DNA from 3 places in the Sinorhizobium sp. FG01 genome. Region 1 is predicted to be linked to each of the others. Evidence: riboswitches for the same ligand, from Rfam matches in the RefSeq annotation. Region 1 holds a riboswitch; each other region holds the start of a gene.

What was found. Region 1 has a riboswitch for cobalamin ahead of CO656_RS07165 (CbtB-domain containing protein). Riboswitches for the same ligand answer to the same signal wherever they lie in the genome.
Region 2: another riboswitch for cobalamin. It lies ahead of cobU (bifunctional adenosylcobinamide kinase/adenosylcobinamide-phosphate guanylyltransferase); the one in region 1 lies ahead of CO656_RS07165 (CbtB-domain containing protein).
Region 3: another riboswitch for cobalamin. It lies ahead of CO656_RS30285 (ABC transporter substrate-binding protein); the one in region 1 lies ahead of CO656_RS07165 (CbtB-domain containing protein).

Annotation. Positions count from the first base shown of each region.
Region 1 covers NZ_NWTB01000004.1:346,469-356,770, reverse strand. The annotation lists gene CO656_RS07190 (alpha/beta-hydrolase family protein) at 1-221, opposite strand, end outside; gene CO656_RS07185 (Lrp/AsnC family transcriptional regulator) at 348-806, opposite strand; gene CO656_RS07180 (cystathionine gamma-synthase family protein) at 934-2,217, shown strand; partial or broken gene CO656_RS07175 (glyoxalase superfamily protein) at 2,244-2,593, opposite strand; gene CO656_RS07170 (anthrone oxygenase family protein) at 2,632-3,111, opposite strand; cobalamin riboswitch at 3,290-3,567, shown strand; gene CO656_RS07165 (CbtB-domain containing protein) at 3,607-3,783, shown strand; gene CO656_RS07160 (CbtA family protein) at 3,961-4,746, shown strand; gene CO656_RS07155 (ferric iron reductase) at 4,817-5,653, opposite strand; gene CO656_RS07150 (glucoamylase family protein) at 5,665-6,969, opposite strand; gene CO656_RS07145 (DUF1194 domain-containing protein) at 7,235-8,029, shown strand; gene CO656_RS07140 (hypothetical protein) at 8,146-8,379, opposite strand; gene CO656_RS07135 (YcaO-like family protein) at 8,568-9,758, opposite strand; gene CO656_RS07130 (hypothetical protein) at 9,763-9,993, opposite strand; gene CO656_RS07125 (adenylate cyclase) at 10,014-10,302, opposite strand, start outside.
Region 2 covers NZ_NWTB01000003.1:406,981-417,282, forward strand. The annotation lists gene cobO (cob(I)yrinic acid a,c-diamide adenosyltransferase) at 1-108, opposite strand, end outside; gene cobN (cobaltochelatase subunit CobN) at 119-4,144, opposite strand; gene cobW (cobalamin biosynthesis protein CobW) at 4,370-5,434, opposite strand; gene cobU (bifunctional adenosylcobinamide kinase/adenosylcobinamide-phosphate guanylyltransferase) at 5,438-5,965, opposite strand; cobalamin riboswitch at 6,098-6,493, opposite strand; gene CO656_RS04685 (FecR domain-containing protein) at 6,729-7,706, shown strand; gene CO656_RS04690 (adenylate/guanylate cyclase domain-containing protein) at 7,760-9,928, opposite strand; gene CO656_RS04695 (cobyric acid synthase) at 10,075-10,302, opposite strand, start outside.
Region 3 covers NZ_NWTB01000012.1:154,072-164,373, reverse strand. The annotation lists gene CO656_RS20950 (sugar ABC transporter ATP-binding protein) at 1-869, opposite strand, end outside; gene CO656_RS20945 (ABC transporter substrate-binding protein) at 938-1,963, opposite strand; gene CO656_RS20940 (hypothetical protein) at 1,991-2,290, shown strand; gene CO656_RS20930 (pseudoazurin) at 2,571-3,026, opposite strand; gene CO656_RS20925 (ABC transporter ATP-binding protein) at 3,023-3,826, opposite strand; gene CO656_RS20920 (iron ABC transporter permease) at 3,823-4,851, opposite strand; gene CO656_RS30285 (ABC transporter substrate-binding protein) at 4,848-5,822, opposite strand; cobalamin riboswitch at 6,065-6,297, opposite strand; gene CO656_RS20910 (hypothetical protein) at 6,448-6,702, shown strand; gene CO656_RS30280 (hypothetical protein) at 6,801-6,938, opposite strand; gene CO656_RS30520 (hypothetical protein) at 7,015-7,188, shown strand; gene CO656_RS20905 (MBL fold metallo-hydrolase) at 7,213-8,085, shown strand; gene CO656_RS20900 (flavodoxin family protein) at 8,140-9,213, opposite strand; gene CO656_RS20895 (class I SAM-dependent methyltransferase) at 9,370-10,302, opposite strand, start outside.

The DNA.
Region 1 (10,302 bases):
CGCAGGAATGTCCCGATTGCGTAGCCGGCGGCGAGCGAAGCGCCGGAAATCACCGCCTGAATCAGATAGGGATGAGGAATGAGGCTCGGGGTCAACGAGACCGCGAAAAAGATCACGCCGACAAGCAGGCCGCTCGTCGAAAAGGACCGCAAGAGGTTTGCCAGATAGCGCGGGGCAGGCCGCGTCGCCGTCGACAGGTCCGTCTGTTGAAGGTGTTCCATGGCGGGCCTCCACGCTGCGGCATTGTCACTTTGTCGCCCGATAGCCAAGCGACGCATTGCGGCAATGTCGCCTTCCGCTCCCGCACAGTCAATCGGCACAACCCGACGATGAGCGGCAGTCACGCGCTAGATCCTCCTTTCCTTGATCGTGTTCATCACGAAGCTCGTCTCGATCGAGGCGACGCATTTCAGCCGGGCGATCTTCTCCTTGATGAAGCGCTCATAGTGATCGAGGCCGGAACTCATCACCTTCAGCACGTAGTCGCGCGAGCCGGTGACGAGGTGGCATTCGAGCACCTCGTCCCAGTCGCGGATCGCCTCTTCGAACATGACGATCTCGTCCTCGTGCTGGCGGCTGAGGCGGACCGTGGCGATCGCCGTCATCGTCCAGCCTTCGATGACCGGATCGACGAGCGCCGTATAGCCGCGGATGACGCCGGTTTCCTCCAGACGCCTGATCCGCCTGAGGCAGGGAGACGCAGAAAGGCCGACGCGCTCGGCCAGTTCGTTGTTGGTGATCCGGGCATCGGCGACCAGTTCCTTCAGGATGCGGCGATCCATCTCGTCGGCAATTTTCTGCGTCATCTTGCTGTAACCTCGGCAAAAACTTGCGCTCATCAAAACGAAGTGATCGCAAATAGCAAGGATCAGCCCGGGCGTTTGATATAAATTGGCGGATAGTGGAGTCCGCTAGCGCCCAGGGAGAGAAACCATGACCGCGCCGCATCCGTCGAAGACCCATATCGGCAACCACAAACTGCATCCCGAGACGCTGATGCTGAACTACGGTTACGATCCCGAGCTCTCGGAAGGCGCCGTCAAGCCCCCGGTGTTCCTGACTTCCACCTTCGTGTTCCACTCCGCCGAGGAAGGCCGCGACTTCTTCGATTTCGTCTCGGGACGGCGCGAACCGCCGGCGGGCGTCGGTGCCGGGCTCGTCTATTCCCGTTTCAATCACCCGAACAGCGAGATCGTCGAGGATCGGCTTGCCATATACGAACGCGCCGAGGCCGGCGCGCTCTTCTCCTCCGGCATGTCGGCAATCGCCACGACCCTGCTTGCCTTCGTGCGGCCCGGCGACGCAATCCTGCATTCACAGCCGCTATACGGCGGCACCGAGACGCTGCTCGCCAAGACCTTTCTCAATCTCGGCATCCACGCAGTCGGCTTTGCCGACGGCGTCGATGAAGCGGCCGTCAGCGCCGCCGCCGAGGAGGCCATGAGCAGGGGCCGGGTCGCCGCGGTCCTCGTCGAAACGCCGGCCAATCCCACCAACAGCCTCGTCGACGTCGCGATGATCCGCCGCATTGCCGAAAAGATCGGCGAAAGACAGGGGCAAAGGCCGATCGTCGCCTGCGACAACACCCTGCTCGGCCCGGTCTTCCAGCACCCGATCGACCACGGCGCGGACCTGTCGCTCTATTCGCTCACCAAGTATGTCGGCGGCCACTCCGACCTGATCGCCGGCGCCGTGCTCGGCTCGAAGGCGCTGATCAAACAGGTGAAGGCGCTGCGCGGCTCGATCGGCACGCAGCTCGACCCGCATTCCTGCTGGATGCTCGGCCGGTCGCTCGAAACGCTGTCGGTCCGGATGGAGAAGGCGAACGAGAATGCCCGGATCGTCGCCGAGTTCCTGCGCGACCACCCGAAGGTCGAAGGGATCCACTATCTGCCCTTCCACGACGAAGCCTCGCCGGTCGGGCGGACCTTTGCCGCGCAATGCACCGGCGCCGGCTCGACCTTCTCCTTCGACATCGCCGGCGGCCAGGAGGCAGCCTTCCGTTTCTTGAACGCCCTGCAGATCTTCAAGCTCGCCGTCAGCCTCGGGGGCACGGAATCGCTTGCGAGCCACCCGGCGGCGATGACTCATTCGGGCGTGCCGATCGAGGTGCGGCGCCGGATCGGCGTGCTCGAATCGACTATCCGCCTGTCGATCGGCATCGAGCACCCGGACGACCTCGTCGCCGACGTCGCGAACGCTCTGACGACCGTCTGATCCATTGAGCGGGGGCCGTCCCCCGATCAATGCGTCAGAATATTGACTACGTTGCCGAACGGATCGCGCACGAAGAGCGTCGCACACCCCAGGGTTCGTCAGTGATGTCATAGACGATTTCGATGCCGGCCGCCTTCGCGCGCCGATAGACTTCGTCGACATCGTCCACCTCGATCGAGAGCGCCGGCACCGGCGTTCCCGATCCGCCTTCAATGGCAAAGCTGACCTGCGGCATTGCCGATCCGCCTTCCGCCGCAAAGGTGACCAGCCAGCCGTGATCCATCACCACGTTGAGGCCAAGCAGATCCGTATAGAAACTGCGCGCGCGTTGCGGATCGGATACTTGAAGATTGGGCACGATGCGTCGGACTGCCATTGGATCCTCCCCAGTTTCATCGTCCTCTTTCCTAGGCTTCAGCCGCGTTGAAAGCCAAGCGTGAAAAGGGCGAGCGAAGCTATCGAAGCGATCGTGCGGACATGGTTCCACCAGACCCAATCGGTCAAGTAGCGCTGCTGCCAGACTTCGGTGGCGGCCTCGACCGAAGTGGCATTCGCCAGCGCGTTGTTGAGCGGAACGTTAAAGACCATCGTCACCGCGAATGTGCCGGCGAGGTAGACGAGTCCGCCCGCCGCCAGGAGATAGCTCCCCTCCCCGCCCCAGATGAAAGCGGCAGCTATGAGGATCACGCCGAGCAGCGCCGTGCCCATGAAGGCGGCGAAGAACAACGGATTCTGGATCACGACGTTGATCGCGTTCATGGCAGCAACGCCCTGCTCCGCCGGCAATCGCCGCAGCGCCTGCATGATGCAGACGGAAAAGACGAAGAAGAGCCCGGCCATAAGTCCGGATCCGATGACGGCGGCAAAGGACAGGGCAGGAACAAGGGCAAGCATCGCACGGACCCCGGGTCGATCGTGCGGCCTGCGGCCGCACGCGCTGCCCAAGAGATAACCGACCAATGCGATATAGTCATCAGGAGTTGTTCCCCATGTGGCGGGCAACGCGAAATGCGCGCAACCCTCTCCTCCACTTTCCACCGCGGCGCGATTGACATCATTGGCGGCCACACCTAATCATCGCTGATCGGTTGGTTCCCGGAATGCGAACGTGTTTCGGGAGTAAACGGGAATGTGACGGATGGACCCAAGCTGGGCATCTCAATCACTGCCGACCCCGCGACTGTAGAGCAGCGTGAATTTGCCGTTCCGGAGCAATCCGGAAGAAGCCACTGGAACAGCCGCGAGAGGGCGGTTCGGTTCTGGGAAGGCGAGGCAAATCCTTGGTGACTAGGCTAGCCTGGGCACCTGACGCTGCGAGCCAGGAAACCTGCCAAGCGATACGGGCATAGTGCCCAAGGGGAATATCCCATTGCCATCACGGAGGTTGTCATGGCTACGTCTACAGTTTCGAGCATTCCGCTCTCCCTCAGCGACCGTCTGACCGCGGGCATCATCGCCCTCATGATCGGTGGCTTCCTCGTTTTCGGTGCCGGCCTGGCGAATTCGGCCGTGCTGCACGACACGGCACACGACACGCGCCATTCCTACGGCTTCCCCTGCCACTAAGCGAAGTCATGGAGCGCCTGCCGCGTTCCACACCAAACGATACAACAATCGACCCTCCGGTGCTCGGAGCGCGCGTCGTGCGTCTGGCACGCGCCCGCGCCTTCAAGCGCCGGCTTGCGTCGATGGAATCGGGCCGGCTTACCGCAAGGCGGCCACGCCCGCTGAGGAAAATCGACAATGATCGTCAAGACACTTCTGGCCGCGGTCGTGGCCGGGCTGATCGCCGGCGTCTTCATGACCGGCGCCCAGGAATTGCGGGTCACGCCGCTTATCCTGCATGCGGAAGAATTCGAGGGCGAAGCGCCGGCTGCAACCGGGCAGCCCGCCGGCGAGCAGCCGGCCACGGATCATCAGCAGCATTCGTCGCTGAAAGGATCCCAGATGTTAGGCGAGATGCTCGCAGCACTTTCGCCGGTCACCCCCGCCTATGCCCATGAGGGCGAAGAACACGAGGAAGGCGGCATCATGTTCGGCATGAGCCGCTTTTCCGGCACGCTTGCCGCCAATCTGGTCACCGGCGCCGGCTTCTCGTTGCTGCTTGCAGGCATCAGCCTGATGATCGGCTACCCGATCACGCTTGCCAATGGCGCGCTCTGGGGCGCCTTCGGCTGGCTCGCCGTGCACCTGCTTCCGGCCGTAGGCCTGCCGCCGGAACTGCCGGGCTTTCCGGCGGCCGAGCTTGGCGACCGGCAGCTCTGGTGGGGGGCGACGGTGCTACTCTCGGCCGTGGGACTCTATCTGCTGGCACTCCGCCCGGAAATCGTCGCCAAGCTCGCGGGTCTCGTCCTAGTCGCCGCTCCCCATCTTTATGGTGCGCCGCAGCCGCTCGACATTTCCAGCAACGTGCCGGCTGTGCTCGGCGCCGAGTTCGCCGTCGCCGCGCTTGCGACGACGCTCGCCTTCTGGCTGGTGCTCGGCATCGTCTCCGGTTTCATCAACGACCGGTTTCTCCGGGCGCACTAACCGGCCCCCGCGCCTTCGCCGCTTGTCCTCTCCCCGCCTGCGGGCAGCACGCGGGGAGAAGGCAAGGGTCTCATTTGCTATCGAGCAGGTGGGCCCGCAGCATCTCTCGTCGAAGCTCGGGCTCGAGCAGCACGCAGGTGTCGCAGAAGCTGCCGCCCTCGGCACGATAGAAAAGGCAACAGCCGCCGCGGATCCGGTAGGTCCTGGAGCGAAGCTCTCCCCCACTGCCGGAGGCCGCTTCGATCTTTTCGTAGTGAAGCTGCCGCGAGGCAAGCGGCGAGTGGGCCTTTTTGACGATCGCCAGCGCCTGCCCCGTCGCCCTGTCCTCCCGTTGCCGCCGCCGCCCGATCTCCAGGAAAGCGCCGGCGAGACTGTCCGCGGCCAACCGCCATTGCGCGCGCGCTGACAGGCCGCAGCGGCGTTTCAGCAGCGCGATCACCGGCTTCAGATGCGCAACGAAGGCATCGTGAAAGCGTCGAGTCGGCTCGTCCGGCTCGATCTCACTCTCGCTCCGCGGAAGGTCGACGAGGAAATGAAAGCGGCCGGCCACAAGCGACCTCCCGTCGCGGGCACGCAAATAGGTTTCGAAACGCAGGCCCGCGACCACCGGAACAAGGCCGCTCACAAGATAGATCGCGCCCGCCGCAAGGCTCAGCTGATGGCTGTAGAAGGCGACCAGGTGCGCCGCTCGAATCTTATCGTCCATGCCGGACGCGAAACGGTCCTGATAGGCCAGGCAGGTCTCGAGGTTTGCCGGCTTCGACCAGAAAGCGTCTGGCGATTGGAAATGTGCGTCAGAGGTCGCGACCGAACAGGCGACCTCCGGAATGGAGGCCGCCAGCCATTCGATCGCGGCAGCCGCCTCCATGACCGCTCTGCTTTCCCGCTGCCGATGCCCCTGCCCCATGCTCCGTCCCATCAAGCCGCGCCGGGTGTCAGCCAGCCCCCTTCGAATCCAGCCCTTTTCAGCCCCCGGCTGAAGTCCGGGATACTGCGCGTCAGTTCCCAGATGAGGCCGCTTCTCCAGTTCTCGATCATCATGACGGACAGCCCCTGGTCAAGCCCGACAATCCTGTCGTCGACCCAGCCCTCGCGCCCTGCGCCCGGCAGGCTCGGATTGAAGCCGCCGGGAAGGCGGCCGTCGCGAAGCAGTGCCGGATAATGCGCGAGCAGATGCGAAAGGCTATCCAGGCAGTCGTCCGGTGCGAAGGGCAGTCCGGCAAGCGGAGCCCAAGGGACCAGGGTCCCGTCATCGGCGCCGAACGGAGCGCCTCGTGCCGCATAGCCCAGAAGCCTCTGCCGCCGGCCGTCACGCAGCCGCATCCAGCCCTTCGGCGCATGGCAGGCGCTGAAGCCCCAGAGGTTGCGGCAATAGCCGGAAAAGCCATGAGGATTCTCTTCCGCATGCGCCCGCTGAAGCGCGATCGCTCGGCAGCTGTTCGCGAAATAGTCGCTGCTTGCCGCCCGCATTCCCGTATCGCCTATGCCTCGGAAGTCGATCCAGGCATGGGGAAAGAGGTGGATGAACAACGCGCCCGCGTGCAGGTGCGACATCCCGCCAATCGTCAGCCATTCATGTGCCACCGAATAGGCGCCGTAGTTCTCCGGCGCAATGGGTAGGCTAGTGGAGCCTAGCGCCAGGACATAGAGGAGCAGCGCCTCGCTATAGCCGCGCCAACGGTGCTTCAGGAAACGCCCCGGCGGCCTCCAGCCCATCGTCAGAGTATCGCCGCGGTTGAGCGCCCAGGCCCAATCCGCCCGCTCATATAGTCGCGCTGCAAGACTGCGGATTTCCGTTTCGTTCGGATCTGGCCCCGAGAAATAGGCCGCGGCCGTCAGTGCGCCGGCCAGAAGCAGCGCCGTGTCGATGGTCGAGAGTTCGCTGTTCCAGGCGCGCTCGCCCGTTCGCATGTCCAGAAAATGAAAGTAGAAGCCGCGGTATCCCGTTGCGAGCCTATCGCTCCCCTGCCGGCTGCCATCAAGAAAGCGCAAGGTCGTGAGTACGCGGTGACCTGCATCCCCCCGCCGCATCCAACCGCGCTCGACGGCGACCGGATAGCAGGACAGTCCGAAGCCGGTGGCCGCGATACTCGATGGCGACCCCGCCCGCGAGGTGTCGGCGACGAGCCCCGTTCGCGCATCGGTGTAATCAAGGAAATACTCAAAGGCGGCGCGTTGCAGCCGATCGGCGAGGGCGATGTTCTCCGGCGGGAAATGAAGCATGGCGAGGTTCTGTTGGACGATCATGGCCAGATTGGGTGCAAGCGGCGCCGGCGACAGCGTTGGAAGATGCGAATTGGCCCCTTTTTTCAAAGTGACCGTTCGAGCCGCTTCCCTCTCTCAGACGCCAATCAAATAATATTGAGATCGCGGCCGACCGGGACAGTCGCCGATTTGCAATCCTGTGGTACATTCTGTTTTGAAGCTCGACGGTTTTGAGACGCGGGCTCGGAAGTCCGACTGTAGATCATGACGATTGGCGGATGCGATGTTGAGCATGCTGGCATTGATCATGGCGCTCAGTGGCAGCCCGATGCAGACGGCCGCCACGCCCCCGAATGTCGATGTGGAGCTGGTTCTCGCTGTCGACATGTCCGGCTCGATGGACATGGAGGAAGCGCGGGTGCAGCGTTCCGGCTATGTGCAGGCGCTTAGGCATCCGGATTTCATCAACGCGGTAAAGGGGGGATATCTCGGCCGCATTGCCATCGGCTATTTCGAATGGGCGGGCATGGTGAACGAGGCTTCTGTCGTCACGTGGCAGGTGATCGAAGGTGCCGAGGATGCCGAAGCCTTCGCGGCCAAGCTCGAGGCCCGGCCGATCGGAACGCGGCGCGGCACCTCGATTTCGAACGCGATCATCTTCGGCACGAGTCTGATCGATACCAATGCCTTTTCGGGCGTGCGCCGCGTCATCGACATTTCCGGCGATGGCCCCAACAATACCGGGCCGCCCGTCGCCCCTGCCCGCAACGACGCGGTTGCGCGAGGCATTGTCATCAACGGTCTCTCGATCCTGATCCGCCCGTCCGTGTCGACCGGTCCGCTCGATCAGTATTATGCGGAATGCGTGATCGGCGGGCCCGGCTCCTTCGTTCTTCCGGTGCACGAGGCAGAGGATTTCGCAATCGCCATCCGTCAGAAGCTGATCCTCGAGGTGAGCGGGGTGGCGCCTCCCCTTAGGCTCAGCTTCGCTGCGACCGAGACGGCAACGGATTGCATGATCGGTGAAAAGCTACGGCCAGGCTTTCTCGACAGGGTCTATCCGGAACTCGACCGGTAAGCCTTTGGCTGAAAGACTCTGCCGCGCCGCGGAGGCGGCGCTGCTGGATCCCTGTGACAAGCACAAGGATTGGGGCGCGAAAATATGACCGGCGCTATAAGCACAGCCCGGGGCGCTCACTGCAGCAGGCGAACGCCGCCCGCGAAATCGGCTCCTGCGGCTGCGAACTCACGCCGATCGCGCAGTTCGCTGGTGACAGCCTGAAGCGCCATGTCGATGCAATATTCCAGCGCCTGCGCGTCCAAGGCGCGGGCGCTGTCGCGGATATGGGCCAGCATTCTGGCAATGCTCGCAAGTTCCGCTTCATGGTCCGCCGCTGCCGAAATAGAGTTAGTCATCCGAACCCCCATAGCCTGTACTACCCTCGCGAAGGGACTATAAAGGAATTTCCCGTTCGCGCGCGTTGCACGAGCGTTGCACACCCTTCAGTGGTGTTACGCGACAGTTTCGCCAATCCGCGCCGGGGTATTTTACGCGCGCTCGCCTGCCTCTTGCAGTTCCATTTGGCACAGGAAGCTCCGGGCGCGGCCGCACCGCCTCACGACGAAATCGCCCTCGACAGCGCACGCGACCCGAAGCGGCGCGCCCGCTCGCCGTCGGGACTCTCAAGGTCCGGCACGAGCACTTTGACGACAGCGAAGGGCAGATCGTCACGAGAGAGCGTGACCGCGATGACAGACCGCACACCCGCCTTCTTCACACAGGAGATCGTGTAGCTTAGCAATTCCTCGACAGGCGTGACCGTGTGGGCGACCGGTGTCGTCATCGGCCGCGGCGTTGCGAGAAAGGCGCGCCGCGTCGACTCCGGCAAGGGCCGGCTGAAGGTCTCGGGGTAAACGTCGTCGCGAGCGCCGCCGATATAGGTGAGCCGCGACTGCGCTGCCTCCGTCACCGCGCGGATCGCAGCCCGGACGGCGGACGGATGCGCGCCGCAACCGCTCGTGACCTCGACGAAGCGGAGATTTCCGGCAGTCGCCGTGCCGCGCGGGCCGAGCAGCGCCAGCAAGCACGGAATGCCGGTGTCGCTGGTGATGTCGAAAAGCCGCAACTCGAGCTCCGCCGCCTCGATGCGGCCGATGAGCGCGTCGAGGGCCGGGTCGTCAAGATCCTCCGGGGCCACGCATGCCCGGTGGCGGGCCTCCTCGCCGGAGACGCGCCACAAGACATGCGCGTCACGCTCGACCCGCTCGAGCAAGCCATGCAGGATTGCCTCCGGCATGGTGTTGCCCGATGCCAGCCCATCCGACGACATCCAGAAACGCGAAGGCCTCGTGCGATCGAGAAGCACCGCTTCGAGCGGGACGAGGACCTCGTGGCCGGAGATCAGATCGGTGCCGCCGGCCCATTCGATCGCCTCGTCCGGGGGGATATCGTCCCACCCCGCCGCGATCAGCGCGCCGAGGCTATCGTACGCCCGGCCGGAGGCACGCAGATTGTCGGGCGTCTCCACGACCACCTCGACGTCCGGCTCGCCGGCGACTGCCCGCTCAAGCGCCTCCATGACCGCGGATGCACGCGCCTCCGCATCCGTCCGCCCCTTGCCCTGCGCGACGACGATCGACTGCGAGTTCGGCGTATAGGCGCACCAGACCGGGATCCCGATCTTGTCGAGCCCCGTGTGCCGGGCGACCCTCGTCACGCCGAAGGCGGCGAGACAGGGTCGAACGCGATGAAAAGTTTCGTCCGGCGTGCATACCCTGTCGGAATAGCCATCCCCAGGGTTCGCCAAACGGTCAATATCCGGTTCGGTCGCCGTCAAAGTGGCCCGCAAAGACATCATCGACTGACGATACGGCGACCGCGAGATCGACATTCTTGGCGATGACGGCGCCCGGCTTTCGGAACCCGTTCACGACCGCTAGATCGCCCGTCACCGAGTTAAGCGGCGTGACTGTTCGGTTTCCAAGATCTGCCACCCAAAGGCCCGACTCCCCCGGAATCCCGATCACAACGACTTTGGCCATATTTCCCCCTTAAGCCCCTGTTAAAAACCCGCCTTCTTCAGCCCTTCTCGATAAAGATCTTTCTGCCATTGCTCCTTCATCGGAACGACGGCCAACCATTTGTCCAAGTCGAAAGACGGGTTTGCCTTCAAAGCCCGCATCCTGTGCTGCCGCGCCTTCTTTCGGTCGCCAAGCATCGCCCAACTTGCAGCGACGATTCTGTCAGCCGGCGTCTTGTCCTTCATCCTTTGAACGAAACCGATGCAGTCCTCGTACTGTCCTAGGAAATAGCTGGCACCCGCGGCACTCCACAGATAGGCATCCGGTGCT
Region 2 (10,302 bases), on a different contig from region 1:
CGCCATGATCTTGTCGCGCGCCGTCTTCTTCTTCGCCATCTTCATGGCGTGACGGGCTTCGTCCTTTTCGGCAACCGGTTCGCCGGTGTTTGCGGTTTCGTCGCTCATGGCATCCTCCCTATTCGTTGCCGGCGCGCGGGCGCTCGGGCTGAGCGCCCGACAGACTGTTCAGTTCAAATCGCGCCGAGTTGGAGCGCGGGTTCCAGAGACCTCGGTCGACCGCCTCCAGGAACCGCTCGGCGAGTTCGGCAAGTGCCACCGGGTTCTTGTCGCGCAGGAAATCGAGGACTTTCTCGTCGGCGATGAAGGCCTGGTAGGCCGCCTCGAAATGATGGTCGCGCACGGCCCCGGTCGTCGCGGCGAAGGCGAACATGTAATCGACAGTCGCGGCGATCTCGAAGGCGCCCTTGTAACCATGACGCATTACCCCGGCGATCCACTTCGGGTTGACGACGCGGGCGCGAACCACGCGGCCGATCTCCTCCTCCAGCGAGCGGATCACCGGCTTTTCCGGACGCGAATGGTCGTTATGGTAGATCGCGGGACGCTCTCCGCTGAGATATTCCGCCGCAGCGCTCATGCCGCCCTCGAACTGGTAGTAATCGTCGCTGTCGAGCAGGTCGTGCTCGCGATTGTCCTGGTTCTGGACGACCGCCTCAACGGTCCGCAGGCGCTCCTCGAAAAGCCCGCGTTCCGCCCTGCCGTCTTCGCCGGCACCATAGGCATAGCCGCCCCAGGTGAGATACGCTGCGGCGAGATCGCCGCGCTTTTCCCAGCCTTTCTCGTCGATCAGCGCCTGTAGACCAGCGCCATAGGCGCCCGGCTTGGCACCGAACACACGATAGGAGGCGCGTCTTGCCGCCTCCATCGGCTCGACGCCCTTTTCCTCGAGGCGTCGCGCTTCGGCACGCATGCGTGCCGCGATCATGTTGTCGGCATCGTCCTCCTCCAGCGCGCCGATCGCGCGGGTCGCCTTGTCGAACAGCGCGATCTGCTCCGGGAAGGCATCGCGGAAGAAGCCCGAAATCCTGAGTGTGACGTCGACGCGCGGTCGGCCGAGCACGGCGAGCGGCACGATTTCATAGCCGGTCACCCGACGCGACGCCATGTCCCAGATCGGCTTTGCACCGATCAGCGCCAGCGCTTGGGCAATGTCGTCGCCGCCGGTGCGCATATTAGAGGTGCCCCAAGCCGTAAGCCCGAAGGAGGACGGCCATTCGCCATGGTCCTGCAGATAGCGGCGGATGAGCAACTCGGCCGATTTCTTGCCGAGTTCGTAGGCCGCCGGTGTCGGCACGGCGCGGCTGTCGACGGAATAGAAATTGCGGCCGGTCGGCAGCACGTCCGGCCGCCCGCGTGTCGGCGCGCCGGATGGGCCAGGCGCGACGAAGCGGCCGTCGAGACCGGTGAGCAGGCCGGTGATCTCGGCAGCACCCGACCGTTCTATTGAAGGCTTCAGCCGTGCCTCGATCTCGTCGAGCACGGCTTGCGTGTTGGTCCAACCGTCGGGGCAAGCGATCTCGCCCGACACCAGCTTCGTGGCGAGAAGCTCGATGCGCTCAACCGTATCGCCGGCGGTGCGCCAGGAAGCATCCGAGAGGTTGGCGAGGAGATCGGGCTTTGAGCCGAGCCAGGGCGCGGATAGAACGCAGTCGAGGGGGTCGAAACGTTGTGCGGGAATACTCCCTTCTGTCCTGCCGGACATCTCCCCCACAAGAGGGGAGATCGGCGAGTGGCGCCCGTCCGTTTCTTCACTCCTGCCAGCGACAATGGCGACTGTAGCGGTATTCAGATTTCCCTCCGCTGCGACAGCGTTTGCGGGAGAAGCGCTCGCATCCCTGCTCTCCCCCCTTGTGGGGGAGATGTCCGGCAGGACAGACGGGGGTACTCGCCCGGCATCACCCAACCCCAGGTCCGCCGAGATCGCGCGCTGCAAACTCTGATCGCCACCCTCGCCCAAGCCACGCGGCACCCGGGCAAGCGCCACCGTCAGGTCGGTCAGCAGCCGCCCTTCCGGCGCCACGCCGAAGATGTGCAGCCCGTCGCGGATTTGCATCTCCTTGAGCTCGCAGAGATAGGCGTCGAGCTTTTCGAGCGCCGTGTCGTCGCTGTCGCCCTTGTCGATGCCGGCGTCGTGGTCGAGGCCGATGTCGCGCACGAGATCGAGGATCTGACGACTGAGCAGACGCAGCCGTCGCGGATCGCCGCCCGCCGCTTCGTAATATTCGTCGACCAGCGCTTCGAGATCCTTGAGCGGTCCGTAGGACTCGGCGCGTGTCAGAGGCGGCGTCAGGTGATCGATGATCACCGCGCTGGTGCGGCGTTTCGCTTGCGTCCCCTCGCCCGGGTCGTTGACGATAAAGGGATAGAGATGCGGCGTCGGGCCGAAGATCGCCTCTGGGTAGCAGGTCTCGGAAAGCGCCAGCGCCTTGCCCGGCAGCCATTCGAGATTGCCGTGCTTGCCCATATGGATGATCGCGTCAGCGCCGAAGGTTTGGCGCAGATAGGCATAGAAGGCGATATAGCCGTGCGGCGGCACGAGATCCGGCGCGTGATAGGTTTCCTTCGGATCGATGTTGTAACCGCGCGCCGGCTGGATACCGACGATGACCTCGCCGAACCGGGCAAGCGGCAGGGTGAAGGCGCCGTCGAGGAAGAAAGGATCGGCCTCCGGCGTCCCCCAGCGCACGCCCACTTCCGCCTGAATCTTTTCCGGAAGAGAGGAGAAGAAGTCCTTGTAGTGATTCAAGGAAATGGTTTCGCGAATTTCCCGGCCGCGGCTTGCGGCATTCGTCGGTCCGGCCATCAGGAAGCGGATCAGCGCCTCGCCGCCTTCGGGCAGATCGCCAGTCGAATAACCTTCCGCCGCCATCGCCTTCAGCACCTCGACAGTGCCGGCGGGTGTATCGAGGCCGACGCCGTTGCCGAGACGTCCGTCCCGGTTCGGGTAGTTCGCCATGACGATTGCGACGCGCCGCGCCTGCGGCTTCGCGCGCCGCAACCTTGCCCAATTACCGGCGAGCCGGGCGGCGAAGCGCACGCGGCCGGCAAGCGGCTCATGGCCGACGATGTTTGCCTCGACAAGCGGGTCGTAGACCGATGCCGCCTTGAAGGAGACGGCGCGCGAAAGGATCCGTCCGTCCACCTCCGGCAGCGCGACATTCATACCGAGGTCGCGCGCCATCAGCCCTTGCGGCGAGGCTTCCCAGGCTTCGCGGGAGGAGCCTGAAAAAATCACCTGCAGCACCGGCGCGCCGGTGGATTCCAGCACCGTCGGCTGCCGGTCGGCGCCGGGCGCCGAGACGGCAAAGCCGGTGGCATTCATCACCACGTCCGGCGCCGCCTCGGCAAAGATCGCTTCGAGAGTACCGACCGACACCTGATCCTTGAGGCTCGACACAAAGACCGGAAGCGGGCGCATGCCCTCCTCGGTCAGCGCCTCGATCAGGGCCTCGACCGGCTTGGTCTCGCCGCTCTGCACGAGGGCACGGTAGAAGCAGATGGCAACTGTGGGACGAGCTTCCTTCTTCCCTTCGGAAGTCTGCGCTCCCCCGACATCGCCGGCGATACGCACCCACTCGTCAACCCCGATCACGCCCCTGCCCGGCCACCAGATGCCGGCTTTCAGCAGCGGCCGCGCCGGTTGCGGCTTTTCGGCGCCATCGATCAGCGCCTCGGCATAGTCGAGGAACAGGCCGGCATTGTCCGCGCCGCCTTCGTTGAAATAGGCCCAGAGACGCTCACGGTCTTCCGCTGCAACGGTCGAGAAAGGGTCGAGACCCGGGTCCGGCTTGTCGTCCCCCGGCAGCACCGCAATCTTGAACTTGCCCGCCACCGCCGCGGCATAGAGCGCCTCCAGCACGTAGCGAAAATAGCTGGCGCCGCCGAGCGGCCGGACGACGATCAGCTTCGCATGTCGCGCGGTACGTTCGACGTAGGTGTCGACCGACATCGGATGCATGAGGTTCATGAGGCTGGCGATGCGCAGGCTATTCCCGCTCGCGCGCCGGCGATGCGCGGCGGCAATCGACGCAAGCTCGGTATCGGCCGCCGACAGGAACAGGATATCGGCCGGGCTTTGCCCGAGATCGATCGCTTCGTCGCCGTCGGCGATCGTGCCTTTCTGGGCTAGGAGGAGATGCATTGTTGCTTCCCGCTGGGCTCGTGAAGAGACCCCTCCCCAGCCCCTCCCCACAATGGGGAGGGGTTAGGTCGTGCCACACGCACTCTTTCCCCGAGTATCAGCCGTTCGTGCCATAACGCCGCCCCCCTTTGGGAACGAAAGCGCCGCCGCAAATGCCAGCCGAGCCCCTCCCCCTTGTGGGGAGGGGTTGGGGAGGGGCTCTTCTCACACGCGCTCAAAACAACCTCACGCCAGCGCCGAAATCGCCGCGCGCACGGCCGCCTCGTCCATGTCGTGCAGGCCGATGACGACGAGGCGCGTGTCGCGCGTCTCGCCGGGTGCCCAGGCACGGTCGTAATATTGATCGACCCGGCTGCCGACCGCCTGGATCAACAGACGCATTGGCTTGCCGGGTACGTCGGCAAAGCCCTTGAGGCGTAAAACGTCGTGCTCGGCGATGACGGCCTTGAGCCGGTCGATGAAGGCCGCCGGTTCGGCAATCGGGCCAAGTTCGACGACGAAGCTGTCGAATTCGTCGTGATCATGTTCCTCGCCGGCCTCATGCTCCATCTCGTGATGCGATTTGCGGTCGGCGATCTCGTCTTCCGTGCCGACGCCAAGCCCGAGCAGGATCGCGGCTGCCACCTCGCCGTTCTTGGCCTCGATCATCGCCGGCTTGCGGCTGATGCGCGAGGCGACTTCGTCACGCACGGACTTGAGGCCCGCAGCATCGATGAGATCGGTCTTGTTCAGAACGATGAGGTCGGCGGCGGTGAGTTGGTCCTCGAAGAGCTCTTCCAGCGGGCTCTCATGGTCAAGGTTGTCGTCATTGACGCGCAGCGCATCGACCTTGTCGTGATCGTCGGCAAAACGGCCGGCGGCAACGGCGGCGCTGTCGACGACGGTCACGACGCCATCGACCGTCACTTCGCTGCGGATGTCGGGCCAGTTGAAAGCGGCGACCAGCGGTTGCGGCAGCGCAAGGCCGGAGGTCTCGATGACAATATGATCCGGGCGGTTCTCTCGCTCGAGCAGCTTGGTCATGGTCGGAATGAAGTCGTCGGCGACGGTGCAGCAGATGCAGCCATTGGTGAGCTCGATGATGTCCTCTTCCGAGCAGGCTTCAGCGCCGCAGCCCTTCAGCACGTCGCCGTCGACGCCGAGATCGCCGAACTCGTTGATGATCAATGCGATCCGCTTGCCCTCGGCGTTCTGCAGCAGGTTGCGGATCATCGTCGTCTTGCCGGCGCCGAGGAAGCCGGTGATGACCGTGGCGGGGATCTTGCCCGACTGGGCCTTTGCAAGTGTCATGAATCAACCCTTCATTTTCAGCGGCAACCCAGCCGCGACGAAATAGACTTCGGCGGACTTCTCCGCGACGATTTGATGGAGGCGGCCGGCATGGTCGCGGAAGTCTCGCGCCATGCGGTTCTCCGGCACGATGCCGAGACCGACCTCATTGGAGACGATGATGACGCGCGCCTGCATGGCAGGCAGCAAGCCGGCAAGTGCCGCAAACTCGGCCGGCATGTCGCGCTCTTCCATCATCAGGTTCGTCACCCACAGCGTGAGGCAGTCGACAAGAATTACGCGCTCCGGTGCATCCAGTCGACGAAGCAGGCCGGAGAGATCGAGCGGTTCCTCGTGCGTTGCCCAGCCCTTGCCCTGCCGCGCGGCCTGGTGGCGGGCGATACGATCGCGCATTTCCTCGTCATAGGCGCGGCCGGTCGCAACATAGTGCATCCCGAGCCCCGAGGCTTCGGCGAGCTTCTCCGCGAAACTGGATTTCCCGGAGCGCGCGCCGCCGAGCACGAAGACCGGACCGGCATTGGAGAATGTCATCCGACCAGATCCCATGCGAGGAAACTGGTGGGGACAAAGCAACGATAGCAAGCGGACGCGTGACGGGCACGCGCGAAAGACGATAAATAAGCCACGACAACCTCCGTGCTGGCATTGGGGAGGACTCCCCCGGGCGATGCCCTGATGGACGGCAGGTCTCCTGGCTCTCGGCGTCACGGGCAAGCGCTGCGCACGCGGTGCCCAGCGCTATTGGGCCCGAACGGGTCCGCCTCGCCTTCCCGGCGTCTGCTGGCTCGTGAAGGCGGACGATTCGTAGAAAGAGAGGCGTCCAGCCCGGCTGCTCACGATGCCACGCCAGTGGCTTTTCCGGCGTGCCTCCAATTCCGCGACAACTGCCCCATGCAGTTTCACCGGAAGAGGTGCGGCATGCCCGATGGCGAACCCTGACCGTTCTACAGTCGCGGGGTCGGCTGCGATAAGGGCGCCCGGTGTGGGTCCGCCCGTCACATTCCCATTTACTCTCCCGCGCCGCTTCGGTGCGGGGGAACCATCCAATGCGTTAATTATGAAGCGGATGCGTCAAAGTCAATCGACGGTCTGCGACGCGAGGTCGGCAAGTTGCGGCAGCGCGAGGTGCGTCGCCAACTCGGCGCCTTTCTCCTAATCCGAACGGGTAGGCAGACGCCCGTCCCAAGCGCGTGATAAAACGGGCATTCGAACCCGAGGCGGCTCCGATGCTTCGCCACGATGTTCGATTATGTCCACGGCACTGAATTTGTCAGTTCAGCCTGGAGGGGGTGCGATGGCATATCTGCGTCGTGCCGCATTTGTCGCGCTGAGTGTCGCGCTTTACGGCTCCATGCCAAGCAAGGCCGCCGAACCGATTGGTCAGGCGATCCGGATCAAGACTGAGGTCAGCGGAGCGAGCGGACCACTGGTCGTCACGGACCCGGTGCACCGCGACGAGCGGATTCGGACATCCAGATCCGGCCTTGGCCAGTTCGTCTTCCGAGATGGAAGCAAGCTTGCCGTCGGTGCCGGCTCGTCGGTCGTCATCGACAAATTCGTCTTCGACGACTCGAGATCGGTGCAGAAGCTGACCGTCGCGGCGGCGAAGGGAACGTTTCGCTGGATCAGCGGCAACTCGGGGCACTCGGCCTACCAGATCCTGACACCGGCCGGAACCATCGGCGTTCGAGGCACGGTCTTCGACTTTTACGTCGGCGGAGACGGCACGACGGCAGTGGTGCTCCTGAGCGGCGCTGCCGAATTTTGCGGCCGAGGCGGCTGTCAACAGCTGACGCGGCGCTGCGACTGCGTGGTCGCCCGTCCCAATGGCGATATGACCGATACGCGACGGGTCGACCGAAGCATCCTCAGGACACTCGGCAACCAGCAGGCCTTGCCGTTCCTCTCCGGCAGGCAGCAGCTGTCGCCCGGATGGAGCGGCACCGGCTGCGGCCTTTCAGCTGAGATCCAGATCCGTCCAGATCGGGTCCGGCCGCTCGTCGCACCGCCACCCGAACCGGCTCCGCCTGTCGAGACGCCGCCCCAACCCAAGCCACCCAAACCCGACAAGCCTCACAAACCCGACAAGCCTCACAAACCCGACAAGCCTCACAAACCGGACAAGCCCCAAAAACCAGAAAAGCCGGGCAAGCCGGACAAACACGACAAGAGCTGGCACGATAAACCGAACAAGTTCGACAGGTCGGACAGGCCGCGCAACCGTGATTACTCGCACGAGCGGAGCAAGGACCGTTCGTTCGGACGACGGTGACTGTAATTGAAGTGCCGGAAAAGCGGCGCCTTTTGCATCAGTCGGCGAAGCACCTATTCGCCAGCCGCATCCTTCGCCGTCGGCTCACCAATGAAATGTTCGCCGCGCCGCGAAATCCGCCGATAGAACTCCGACAAGCCGGGCGTCAGCGCGGACGCCTTGAGCTTTGCCACGCCCAGCATGCGCCGGCTCTCGGGGGACCGTGCGCGCAAAGCGTCGACCAGCCGCCGATGAACTTCGAAGAGCTCGGCGAATTCATCCGACTCGGCCAGTCGCTCGTCGCCAACGACTCCAAAGAGCCTCGTTCGCGTGCTCTTACCCTTGAGCCCCAATGCTCCGGCCTCCAGCAGGGCGCAGCCGCCAGCCAAATTTGCCGTCGCCTCCGACACGAGGATATCGTAGCCGATCTCCTTGCAGGCGGATTCGATGCGCGCCGCCACATTGACGGTGTCCCCGACCGCCGAATAGTTGAAATGCGTCTCGGCGCCCATGTTGCCGACGCAGGCAAGGCCGGTGTGGATTCCAATGCCGATGGCAACGCTTTGCCCCGCCCCGAAACCGAAGGCATCCTTGTCATTGAGACGAGCAAGCGTTTCTCGCATCGCCAAAGCCGCGCGAACGGCCCTGCGAGGATGATCTCTGACATCGACTGGGGCGTTCCAGAAGGCCATGATCGAGTCGCCGATGAACTTGTCGAGTGTGCCCTCGTTTTCGATGACGTGTCGGCTCAGCGCATCGAGAAGCGTATTCAGGAACCCGACAACCTCGGTCGGCGCCAAACGCTCGCTGATCTCGGTGAAGTTGCGCACGTCGACGAACATGATCGTCAGCTCACGATCGTCTCCCCCGAGCCTCAGTGCGTTCTGCGTGTGCTCGACGCGATAAAGCAGCGACGGCGACAAATATTGGCCGAAGGCGCGCCGGACGACGCGACGCTCCCGGTCGGTCACCAGGAAGCGATAGGCCGTCGCGGCGAAATGCGTGACCAATCCGGAAAAGATCGGAGCAAGCGGGTCGAAGAGCAGTCCCGCGTAGAGAAACGCAGTCCAGGAGGCCGCGAGAGCCAAGCCGGTGATCAGCAACCCGCAGGCGAGCGCCACGCCGGGGCTGACGAAGGTGGTCACCATGACGAGGAGGGTGCCTGCAATGGCGATCGACAGGATCTCGAGCCCTTCGGCCCAGTCCGGGCGCGAGAGGAAGCGACCGGACAGGATCTGCTCGACGGCCTGGGCATGAAGCGAGACTCCCGGGACATTATGGCCGAGAGCCGTGGTGCGGATATCGAGCAAACCGGCAGCCGAGGTGCCGACGAAGACGATGCTGCCTTCGACGGCCGCCCTGACATCGTCGGGAGCACCCGATGCGGCAAGCACGCGCCCGGCCGATACATATCTTTCCGCCCGGTCCTCACTGACATAAAGCCAGAGCTCGCCGGCCGCCGTGACCGGCACGGCGAAATCGCCGATCTTGATCCGGGTTATCGTATCGGGCACCTCCGTCGCGCCGGCCAGCAGATAGGTGGAAGCCCCCTGTGCGACACGCAGCGCCTCGAGCGCCAAATTCGGATAGAGCTGCGCGCCGTCGCTGAGAAGGAGCGGCACCGCCCGTACGACCGCCGACGGGCTGTCGGGATTGAGGCTGATATGCCCGATGCCGGCTGCATTGGCCTCGAGCGCCGGCCGAAGCGGGGTTGCGGCAGTCAGGCGCGGCGGCGCTCCGAAAGGGCTCTCGCCGGTGAAGGCGAAGCCGGACTTTACCGGCGGCCGGTAACTCCCCGCATTCGAAAGGCCGAAACCCAGCACCACCGGCTTGCCGGCAATCGCCCCGGCAAAGATCTCGTCATTGTCCGGCAGCCGCTCCAGCAAAGCCGGATCGATCCCGCTGACGTCGCGCAGAACGGTGCGCGGCGACAGTCGATCGGGCTCGGCGAACAGGATGTCGAAGGCGATGACGGCGGCGCCCATTTCCGAAAGCCTGTCGACCAGCGCAGCCAATCGATCCCTTGGCCAAGGCCACTGGCCGAACTCGCTCAGCGACGCCTCGTCGATATCGACGACCCGCACGGGCAGGTTTTCGAAGGGCCGCGGCGCCAGGCGCTGGTATTCGTCGAAGGTGATTTCGCGGGCGAATCTCAGCAGTTGTGGATCGCTTGCCCGCAGCACCGTCAGAGCCGCGACAATTGCCAGTCCGATAAGGACGCCGACCAGCTGGGCGCGTGTCATGACCGCCGACCTTTGTGCCGGGCGGCGGCAAGACTTGTATTTTTCTGGAAAACCGGTCTGCCGCCTCGCCCGCCATGCTGCATCCTTCGCAGCGGCCATGCAATATCGACCAAAGAGATGAGTGTCACCCGCCGGCGGCACGGCAGCTAGCCGAGCAGGCCGTTAAGCCAGGCGCGGTCGAGCACGTCTTCTAGCTCCGAGGCAATCTCGTCGAGCGCGCCGTCGACCGACTGGCGATAGTTGGCGCCTCCGCCTGCAATTCCAAGGCTCTTCAGCAGTGCGGCGCGATAAGCGTCGCTACCGAAGAGCCCATGCAGATAGGTTCCCATGACGCGGCGATCCGGCGACATGGCGCCATCGGGGCGATCGTCGAT
Region 3 (10,302 bases), on a different contig from region 1:
CCGAGGATTTCGCCGCGCGCCACTTCGAAGCTGATATTTCGGAAGCCGGCGCCGGAAAGATTGCGGACCGTGAGGGCCGCCCCGTCCTTGGCGTCGACGGCGGCCGGGGCCGAGGACTGCGAGGCCGGCATGTCGCCGGCGCCCCCGACCATGAGGCGGATAACCGTACCCGCATCGGTTTCATTGAGGTTGAGCGTGGTGATCGTCTCGCCGTCGCGGATGATCGTCACCCGGTCGCCGATCGCCTTGATTTCGTCCATGCGGTGCGAGATGAAGATGATGCCGCGGCCGCGCCGCTTCAGGTCGCGCAGGATTTCGAAGAAGCGCTCGACCTGGGCGCGGTCGAGCGCCGAGGTCGGCTCGTCGAAGATGACGAGCGGCGCCTCGCTGGCGAGCGCCTTCATGATCTCGACGAGCTGGCGCTGGTCGGGGCGAAGGTTGCCGACCAGCGCATCGGCGGAAAAGCCATCGCCGGAGACGCCGTCGAAGAGCGCTATGTAGCGCGCCGCCCGCTCTTTCAGCGCCGACCGATCGACGAAGAGCCCGGCCATGGCCGGCATCGCGGCAAGGCAGATATTCTCCTCGACGCTGCGGTGGGCGGCGAGGCTGAGCTCCTGATAGAAGATGCCGATCCCCTGCGCCCGGGCCGAACGCGGGCCGGTGATCGTCACCGGCGTGTCGTCGATCAGGATCCGGCCCTCGTCCGGCCGCACACTGCCGGCGATGATCTTGCAGAGCGTGCTCTTGCCCGAGCCGTTCGAACCCATCAGCACATGGACCTCGCCGGCCAGGACTTCGAGGTCGCCGCGGCGGAGCGCCAAGGTCGCGCCGTAAGCCTTGCTCACGCCGTTCAGTTTCAATTTCGACATGGACTGCGTCCGTTCCGATCCCGTGGTCGAGCACGGGCCAACAGAGCCCGCGCCTGACGTCGAAAGGCTTACTTGAAGAGCGCTTCCGCCTCTTCGATCGTCAGCGAGCTCGTATAGGAATAGTAGCCGGGCTTGCCTTCGAGCTGCTTTGCCGCCTCCTCGACATTCTTCGAGTCGATGAACGGGATCGGCAGATAGAGGGCGTTGCCGTATTGGCCGGCCTTGGCCGGTTCCTTCAGCTCCTTGCCCTGCAGCATCAGGACCGCCACATTCAGCGCGCTCGCCATGACGCCGGGCGGGTTGACGGTGGCGCCGGAGTTTAGCTTCTCCTTGATCCAGAGGTCTATGAAGTCCTTGCGGATCTCGCCGGTCGCGGCAATCTGGTCCTTTTTGCCGGCATCCATGATCGACTTCCAAGCGCCGGCCGCCATGCCGTCCTGCACCACCACGCCGTTGATGTCCGGATAGGTGGCGAGAATGTTCTGCATCGCCTGCTGACCCTGGGCCTGGTCCCAGTTGGCGTTCACTTCGTTGACGATCTGGATATCCGGAAACTCCTTGAAGACCGACTTATAGCCGGCGACGCGCATCTCGTTGGCGGGATGCCCGGCAACGCCGTTGATTGCCACCACCTTGCCCTTGCCGTCGAGCGTCTCGGCGAGCCACTTGGCGCCGGCGGCACCCCAGGCGGTTTGGTCGATGCCGACATAGATCGCATCGGGCGAGGAGACTTCCGCGTCCGTCGCGATCACCAGGATGCCGGCCTCCTTCACCTGCGCGAAGATCGGATCGAAAGCCGTCGGGCTGTTCGGATTGACGATGATGGCATTGACGCCTTCGGCGATGAAGTTGCGAATATGGGCGATCTGCCCGGGCACGTCGACATTGGCGCTCTGCACCGAAACCTCGACGTCGACCCCCTTGTCCTTCCATTTCGCCGCGGCTTCCTTGGCCTCGTCGATCATCTGGGTGCGCCACTCGCTGCCGACCCAGCCGTTCGAAAGACCGATCTTGAAGGTTTCCGCATTGACCGCCGATGCGGAGACAACGAGGGATGCAACCGTGCCGAGCGCAAAAGCAATGAACTTCCTCATGAGATCCTCCCAAATCGTGCGAGCGTTATGAAGCCAGAAAATGTAATCGATTTCAATGGCGAGTATAAAGTTGAATCGCGACAGCCGCCGCAGGCGTCAGTGCCCGGGCGCTACGTGAATTTCCGCCGTTTCCTCAACACGACGCCGATTAGCTATCTGCGCCAGGTAGGCATGAGGGCACCCGCCGCAAAATCATCGAGCGGAGCCATCGGCGACGGTCGCCGAAATCGCACAACGCTGGGCTTCGTGCATCTCGGCCGGTTTTTCCAGGAGTACCGCGCCGCCTTCGCGTCTCGCCATTGTGCGATCTGGCCCCGCCCGGTGTGAGCGCAATGGCATTCCGCAAGGCAATGGCTTCAGGTTGAACTAAAAGCCGATCGGAGTGCCGCCCCCTCTGCCCTGCCGAGCATCTCCCCGCAAGGGGGAGATCGGGAAGCGGCGGCGCCTTTCTCGACACTCGGTGTTTTCGGAATTCGCAAGCTTTGATTGGGGCGGGGCTTCGCTTCTGTCCAATCTCCCTCCTTGTGGGGGAGATGCCCGGCAGGGCAGAGGGGGTGCCGTCGTCAGTCAATTCGATCCTGTTCCAGCGACCGGGTTGCCCCGACCGCTATTTCCCCGCCAGCTCTGCCTCGGCCTGGGCGAAGAGCGCCTCGAAGCGCGGCATCGCCCGGGCAGGAGCCTCGATCGCACGATAATTCTGCGGAAGCTCGACGTCTCCGACCTTGATCAGCATCACCATGCCCATGCCGTAGTGCGGCGAGCATTTGATGCCGTAGAATCCCGGCCGATCGAAGGTGACGACGATCTCCTCGTTGATCTTGCCCTTGAAGCCCGGATGGCCGTCCGGGAGCATGCCGTCGATCGTCGCGGCATTGTGGCTTTTGTTGGCGGCGATGTACTTGACGCTGTCGGCGGGCTGCAGCGCCAGGAAATCCGGTTCGAAGACCATCGAAACCTTTTCGCCGCGGTTCAGCATCTTGACCTCGCCGGTCTCGGCGCTGGCCATGGCCGGCATCGAGATCACGATCAGGGCGAAGAGCAGGCGCCTGGTAAGATTGATCATGAAATCCTCTTCAGCATCGGCTTTCCGGCGGCCGGTAACCCGGGCGCGCGGTAACGGATATGACAGCGGCCCTCGCTTTGGTGCTCGACGTCGACGTCGACACCGAAGACGGTGCGGATCCGCTCTTCGGTGAGGACCTCGTACGGGCGTCCCAAGGCGGCGATGCGGCCGCCGCTCATCAGCGCGATCCGGTCGCAGAACGTGGCGGCATGGTTGAGATCGTGCAGTGCCGCGACCGCCGTCAGCTGCTGCTGGCGCACCAGGTGCAGGAGACTGATCTGATGGCCGACGTCGAGATGGTTGGTCGGCTCGTCGAGGAGGAGGATTTGCGGCTGCTGTGCCAGCGCCCGGGCGATGTGCAGGCGCTGCCGCTCGCCGCCCGACAGCGTGTGCCACATCCGCGCGGCGAGCTGCGCCATGCCGACATTACGGATCGCCTCGTCGACGATGGCGTCATCCATGGCCGACCACGGCGTGAGCGGCCCGAGATGCGGCGTGCGGCCGAGTTCCACCGCCTGGCGCGCCGAGATGCGCTCGCCGGTTTCGGCCTGCTGCTCGACCAGCGCGATGCGCTTGGCGATCTGCTTCCGGCTCAGCCTGTCGACGCTCTCTCCGTCGAGCAGAACGTGACCGGACCGCGGCCGCCGCAGGCCGGCAAGCAGCGACATCAGGCTGGTCTTGCCGGAACCGTTCGGACCGACGATGCCGAGAAACTCACCGGCGGCGACGTCGAGCGAGACGTCCTCGAGGATCGAGGCGCCGCCGGCCGACCATGAGACGTTGCAAGCCGAAAGCGTCATCGAACCGTCCTGCGCTGGCTGAGGATGGCAGCGAAGGCGGGCGCGCCGACCAGCGCGGTGACGACGCCGATCGGCAGCACCTGCCCGGGAATGATGATGCGCGACACGATGTCGGCGGCGATCATGAACACCGCTCCCACCAAGGCGGAGACCGGCAGCAGCAATCCGTGCCGGACGCCGACGATCATACGGGCGATATGGGGGATGACGAGGCCGACGAAGCCGATCGACCCGACCATGCTGACCATGGTCGCCGTCATCATCGCCGATACGCCGATCAGCACGGCATAGACCCGGCGCACCGGGATGCCGAGCGAGGCGGCGGATTCGGAGCCGAAGGTGAATGCGTCGAGGGCGCGTGCGTGCCAGAGACAGACAATGAGGCCGACCAGGGCAACAGGCACTGCGAGCCAGACATCCGGCCAGCGGACGCCGGAGAGATTGCCGAGCAGCCAGAACATGATTGCCCGCGCCTGTTCCGCATTCGCCGCCTTGGTGACGATCAAGGAAGTGAGCGCGTTGAAGAGCTGCGAGCCGGCGACGCCGGCCAGAACGATCGCGCCATGACCCCTGCCCGCCCGCACCGCCAGCAGGCTGACGAGCCCGAAGGCAAGTAGCGCCCCGCCGAAGGCGCCGACCGGCAGCGTCAACAGCCCGGCGCCGATGCCGAGGACGGCGACGCCGACAGCGCCGGCCGATGCGCCCGCGGAGATGCCGAGGATATAGGGGTCGGCCAGCGGATTGCGCAGCAGCGACTGCAGCACGACGCCGGAAAGCGCCAGCGCCGCACCGCAGCTGGCAGCAGCGATGGCGCGGCTCACCCGGTAGTTCCAGATGATGCCCTCGTCGAGCGCATCGACGCCGTAGCCGGCATCCCACAGGCGGTTGGCGACCGTCTTGGCCACCACGCTCATGGGTATGGCCGTCTCGCCGATCGCCGCACCCAGCCAGAGCGCGACGAACAGCACGACGAGCGCCAGCAGGCTGGCGCTCGTCCGGGACAGGGATGGTGCGCTGCCGATCACTTGTTCAGGCCGGATTTCTCGACGGCATCGGCAAGCACCTCGATGCCCTCGATGGTCCGGATCGTCGGGTTCATCGCCTGGGCGTCCATCTCGACCACATGGCCGTCCTTCACCGCAGGCATCAGGCTCGAGACCGGATCGGACTCGAGGAACTTGTGCTTGACGGCGACGTCGTCGGCGGGGAAACGACGGCGCTCCATCTTGCCCGCGACGATCAGCGTCGGGCCGGACTTGGCGATGGTTTCCCACCCCACCGTCGGCCATTCCTCTTCGCTGTCGATGACATTCCTGATGCCGAGCGAGCGCATGATGTAACCCGGCGCGCCATTCTTGCCGGCGACATAGGGATCGATGTCGAGCTCGGCGCTCGAGAACCAGAACACTGCGGAAAGCTTGCCGTCCGCCGAAGCGATCTTCTTCTTCGCCGCTTCCTCACGCGTCTTCAGTTCGGCAACCAGCGTCTCGCCGCGCTCCTGGACGTTGAAGATCTGCGCGAGTTCGGTGATTTCCTGATAGATCAGGTCCATCGTGAACACCGAATGGCGAACGCCGTCGCCGCCGCCGGTATTGTCCTTGCCGATGCAATCGGCCGGCGACGTATAGACCGGTATTCCGAGCTCCTCGAACTGCTCCGGCTTGGCGACGATGCCCTCCGGGCCGACATGCCACTGGAACTGCGCGGTCACAAGATCCGGCTTCTTGGCGACGACGCTTTCGAAGCTCGGATCGTTGTCGGCGAGCCGTTCGACCTTGGCATTCACCTCCTCGTAGCCCTTGATGACCGGCCCGATCCAAACGGCGGTGCCGACCATCCGATCCTGGAGGCCGAGCAGGTAAAGGATTTCGGTGCTGCTCTGGCCGATCGAGACGGCCCGTTCGGGCGCCTTCTGAAACGTGACCTGACGGCCGCAATTGGTGAGCATCAGCGGATAGCTGGTTTCGGCGGCTTTCGCCTCCATGCCGATAGCCATAAGAGCGGCGGCTGCGCACAGGATGCCGTGTTTCGATTTCGCAAACAGGATTTTCATAAGCCTATTTCCCGGATTCGATGAAACGGCCGAAAGGATGCGGCCGGTCGCGGCGCGAACGGACGGAGTCAGCCCGCCTGCCGACAGTTCGGCGGCGTCGCGGAACGGGAAAGACCAGAGGCAAGGCGCGGGTCGGCGCAAGGAGAGGTCATGCTGTGTCCTGTTCCGGGCATCCCCGCCCGTGATTGGAGTGAACGCATGACGGCAGGTCTCCTGGCTTGCGGATATCTGCCGTCCACCTGCCTTCCCGCGACAATTTCGCAGTGGCATGACGCTTCTCGCGTCACGAGGATGGGCGGCAATCCGCTTACAGTTGCGGGGGCAGCCACGGTCTTGGTCCCTGTTGGGTCGTCCGCACCGTGTTCCCTATTAATCCCCTTCGCTTCATCGTAGGGGAACCGTCGCTGGCTTCCTTAATTCGTTGATCATGACTGGTCAAGGCCAGTGCTGCCTACCAACATTTCGGCGATGCCTCCACACAGTGCGGACCCCGATGCCGAGGCCGCCGCTCCCTGGGCCGCCACAATCAGGTATAATCCCGAGCGATTTCAGGTCGGGAGGAAGGACGATGTCGATCGACGCGGAACTGCAAAAAGTCGAGGCCGGATACGCGATCGAATACCTGCAGGAGCATCCGGAAGCAGGCCTCTGCTGCGAGGAACGGCGCTGCTGGATTACGCCGAACGCTAACGAGACCGATCGGCAGGCGCTGCTTCTCGATGCGGCCGAGGCCGAGCGGCTCAAGGACGACCCTCGCCTGCGGCTCGTCTCGGGTATAGCCCATGCGGGCCGGTCTCTCTGGGTGGTTCGCAGGATGACCTGACGATCCGCAGAAGACGATCAATCGCCTTGCGCGGGCCCCTGCGCAATGCCGTTGACGATCAGGCGGATGCAGCTGCGCATGAAGCCCGGCCATTCCGGTCAGCCCGGCCATTCGGGTCCCTGGCCGGTCTCGAGCGCCGCGGCGCCGAAGATCAGGTCCATGAAGATGCGCGCGGTGGGCAGCGGCTCGCCGATGTCGAGCAGTCCCCTCGCCCGGCCCTCTTCCAGCCATCGCAAACTCCTGCTGGCTGCGGTTCGCCTGCCGACAACAGCCGGCCGATCCCGAAAGACGCAGGAATGTAGGGATTTGTTAATGAATTGGCAAAAATACAACCTTTCAATGATTTATGGCACCACAACGAATCGCGAGTTTCCTAATTCCGGCCACGCAGGGCTAGAGCCAAATCATGCGCAAACCGATGTGAGCGGCGGTCAGGATGTGATAGTTCTGCGCTGCCGAGCCGCCGACCGCCGCGGCAGAGATTGAAGCCAATTTGCTCGAGAGCCTCGCATGCCAGACATGACCTCGACACTGAGAATCCTTGAACCGCATCACGGCGTCTTTGCCTACTACGACGGCCGCATCGAGGGGCGGAGACTTCATGGCGCGGAGCCGAATTGGCTCGATGACGGTGCCTACGGCTTGGGGGTCGCCTCCTATGCGGTCTTTAATGCAGGCGAGGCGATCGTCTACGACACGCATATCTCGCTTGCCCATGCGCAAGCCATCAGGCGCCATCTCGAGGGGCTCGGCGCAAGGACCATCCGGGTCGTCCTCAGCCATTGGCACAATGACCATGTCGCCGGTAATGCGGTCTTTGCCGATTGCGAAATCATCGCGCTGAAGCTGACCGCCCATCTGCTTCATGCCAATCGCGATCAACTCGCCACACGCGTCCCGCCCATCAGCCCGCTCGTCATGCCCAATCGTCTCTTTGAAACGAGGCTGGACCTTGAGGTCGGAAGTCGCCGGGTCGAGCTCCACCATTTCGACATCCACAGCGCCGACGGGACCATCCTCTGGTTGCCGGACGAGAAAATTCTTCTGGCCGGCGATACGCTCGAAGACACCGTCACCTATGTTTCCGAAGCGGAGAACACCGAGAAACACATTCGCGAGCTCGCGCGCCTGGCGACCTGGCCGATCAATCGCATCCTGCCGAACCACGGCGATCCGGATCGGATCGCGGCAGGCGGATATGAAGCGTGGCTCATCGACGCCAACCGGCGCTACCTCGAGCAGTTGATGCAGGCGGTCAAACAGGGCCGAGCCGCATCCCTCAAGGACTTTATCGCCGAGGACCTGGCAACGGGGGCCGTCTCGTATTTCGAGCCCTATGAGGCCGTGCATCGGAAGAACATCGCCGCCCTCTCCGCGCTATGAGCTTGTCCACCGCCTCGACCGTGGTTTACGGGCATCGCTTGCCGTGAGCTTCGATCACTTCTGGCGTGGCTGCGAGAGCTCCTTGCCGGCAGAGACCCACTGTCCGTTTCGCTTGAGCATCACTGCCTCCAAGAGAGTCCGCGCCGCGTTGCGGACCTCTTCCTGCACCGCCTCGTCGGCATCGAGCTCCGCATGGCTCAGCGCATAGGGCTTCCAATAGCCGATATAGCGATCCAGTTCCGCCAAGGCGCCAGCCGGTTCGAGATGCATGTAGCAGAGCCAGTCCGACAGGCTGCGCCGAACGTTCTCGACCCCTTCCACGTCTCCATGCACGATGACGGAAAAGAGCCGCCCGGCAAGATGCCGCGGATAGCTCCAGCCCTCGAGTTCGAGTGCCTTGGCAAGTGCAGCATCCTTGCCCTTCGTCAAGGTCGGATCGGCATTGCCGCCATCGGCGCAGACGAGCCGGTCCATCATCAGCTTGATCGGGGAGCTCACCTGATACCAGTTGACCGGCGTGACGATCATGATGCCATGCGCCTCGACCCACATCGGATAGATCTCGTTCATCCAGTCGTCGACCTGGCCGAGCGAATAGTTGGGGTAGCAGGAACACGGCCAATGGCACAGAGCCGGCGAGGTGGAAAAGCAGGCCTTGCACGGATGAATCACGCGACCATATTCGGAAGCGAGGCGATGCAGTTCGAGAACGGTCGTCTTCACCCCGTCCGTTCGGTCCAACGCGTCCTGCGCGATCCGCGTCAGTCTATAGGACTTCGACATCTCGCCCGGACAGGTGTGCTCGCTGCGCGACGAGCCGCTGATCAACAGGATACGCGCCGGCCCGTCCGGGTCGTCGTGGCGCATCTGCGCCGCATGTATCGCATCGCGCGCGGCGAGCCAATCGACCGACAGTTCGTAGTTCGGATCCTTGAAGGCGGCTCCGGCCTTGCGGGTACGCGGCGCCTTTCGCTGATGCTCGTAGGCATCCCATGCCGCGGCAGCGATCCTGTCCAGTTCCGGGCGAAGCGCGTCGAAGGCCTTGTCCTGGAACCGGTTGAGAAAGCGGCGGCGAAATTCGCTCTCCATGAGCCTCGGGCTTGGCGTGCCCTTGCGCGGCTCAATCATCGTCGGTTTTGTCTCAGGGCTTTTCGTCATGGCGCACGTCCAGCTGCGGTTCGTTCTCTTTATACCTGCAATCTGTAATCGAGCTCGGCAACGATTGTTCCGGGCAGTAAGGTACTGCCCGGATATTCAGGTTGATGGATCACGGAGCACGCCGCTCTAGAGACGCGCCTCAAGGATCAGGTTGAACGGCGTTTCCAGCGCGCGCCTGAAGCGGCTGAAGCCGGCCTTGCGGAACACGTCCTCAAGGCGCGCTTCGCCGGCCTGGGCGCCGAGCACCAGGCGGCCGCCGTCGGCGATCGCATGGGCGCAGCAGATCGTCGTCGAGGCGGCATAGTAGATTCGCGCCACCGGCGAGACATTGTCCTCGACCCGGTCCTTGGCGAAGGGCTCGACCAGCATCACGGTGCCGCCCGGTGCGATGGCTTTCGCGGCATGCGAGGCCGCGGCGACCGGATCGCCCATATCGTGCAGGCAATCAAAGAAGCAGATGAGATCGTAGCCGGTAGCCGGGTAATCGTCGGCGCAGGCGGTCGCAAAGCTTGTCCGCTCGGCAACGCCTGCCAACGCCGCGATCTTCCAGGCCTCCGCCACCGAATCCAGGTGGTTGTCGAAACCGCGGAACTCGGAGGCCGGGAACGCCTCGGCCATCAGCACCGTCGAGTGGCCGTGGCCGCAGCCAACATCGGCGACGCGTGCGCCGGCTTTGAGCTTCTCGACGACGCCGTCGAGCGCCGGCAGCCATTCGGAAACCAGGCTCGCCTTGTAGGCATTGCGGTAGAAGGCCGCGACCCCGCAGAAGAGCTTCCCGTCATGGTCGCCCCAGGCAATGCCCCTGCCGGTTCGGAAGGCCTCGAGCGCCTTCTCCTCGTCCGTCCACATGGACGCTGGCACCGCCCAGGCGTTCGGGATGAAGTAGGGACTGTCCTCGTCGGCCAGCACAAGCGCCTGCTCCGGCGCCAGCTCATAGGTATCACTCACCGCATGATAGCCGACATAGCCGCCGGCAAGCTGCGAGCCCAGCCATTCGCGCACATAGCGCTCGGCGCAGCCGGCGCGGCCCGCGAGCTCCCGCGAGGTGAGCGGGCCGGC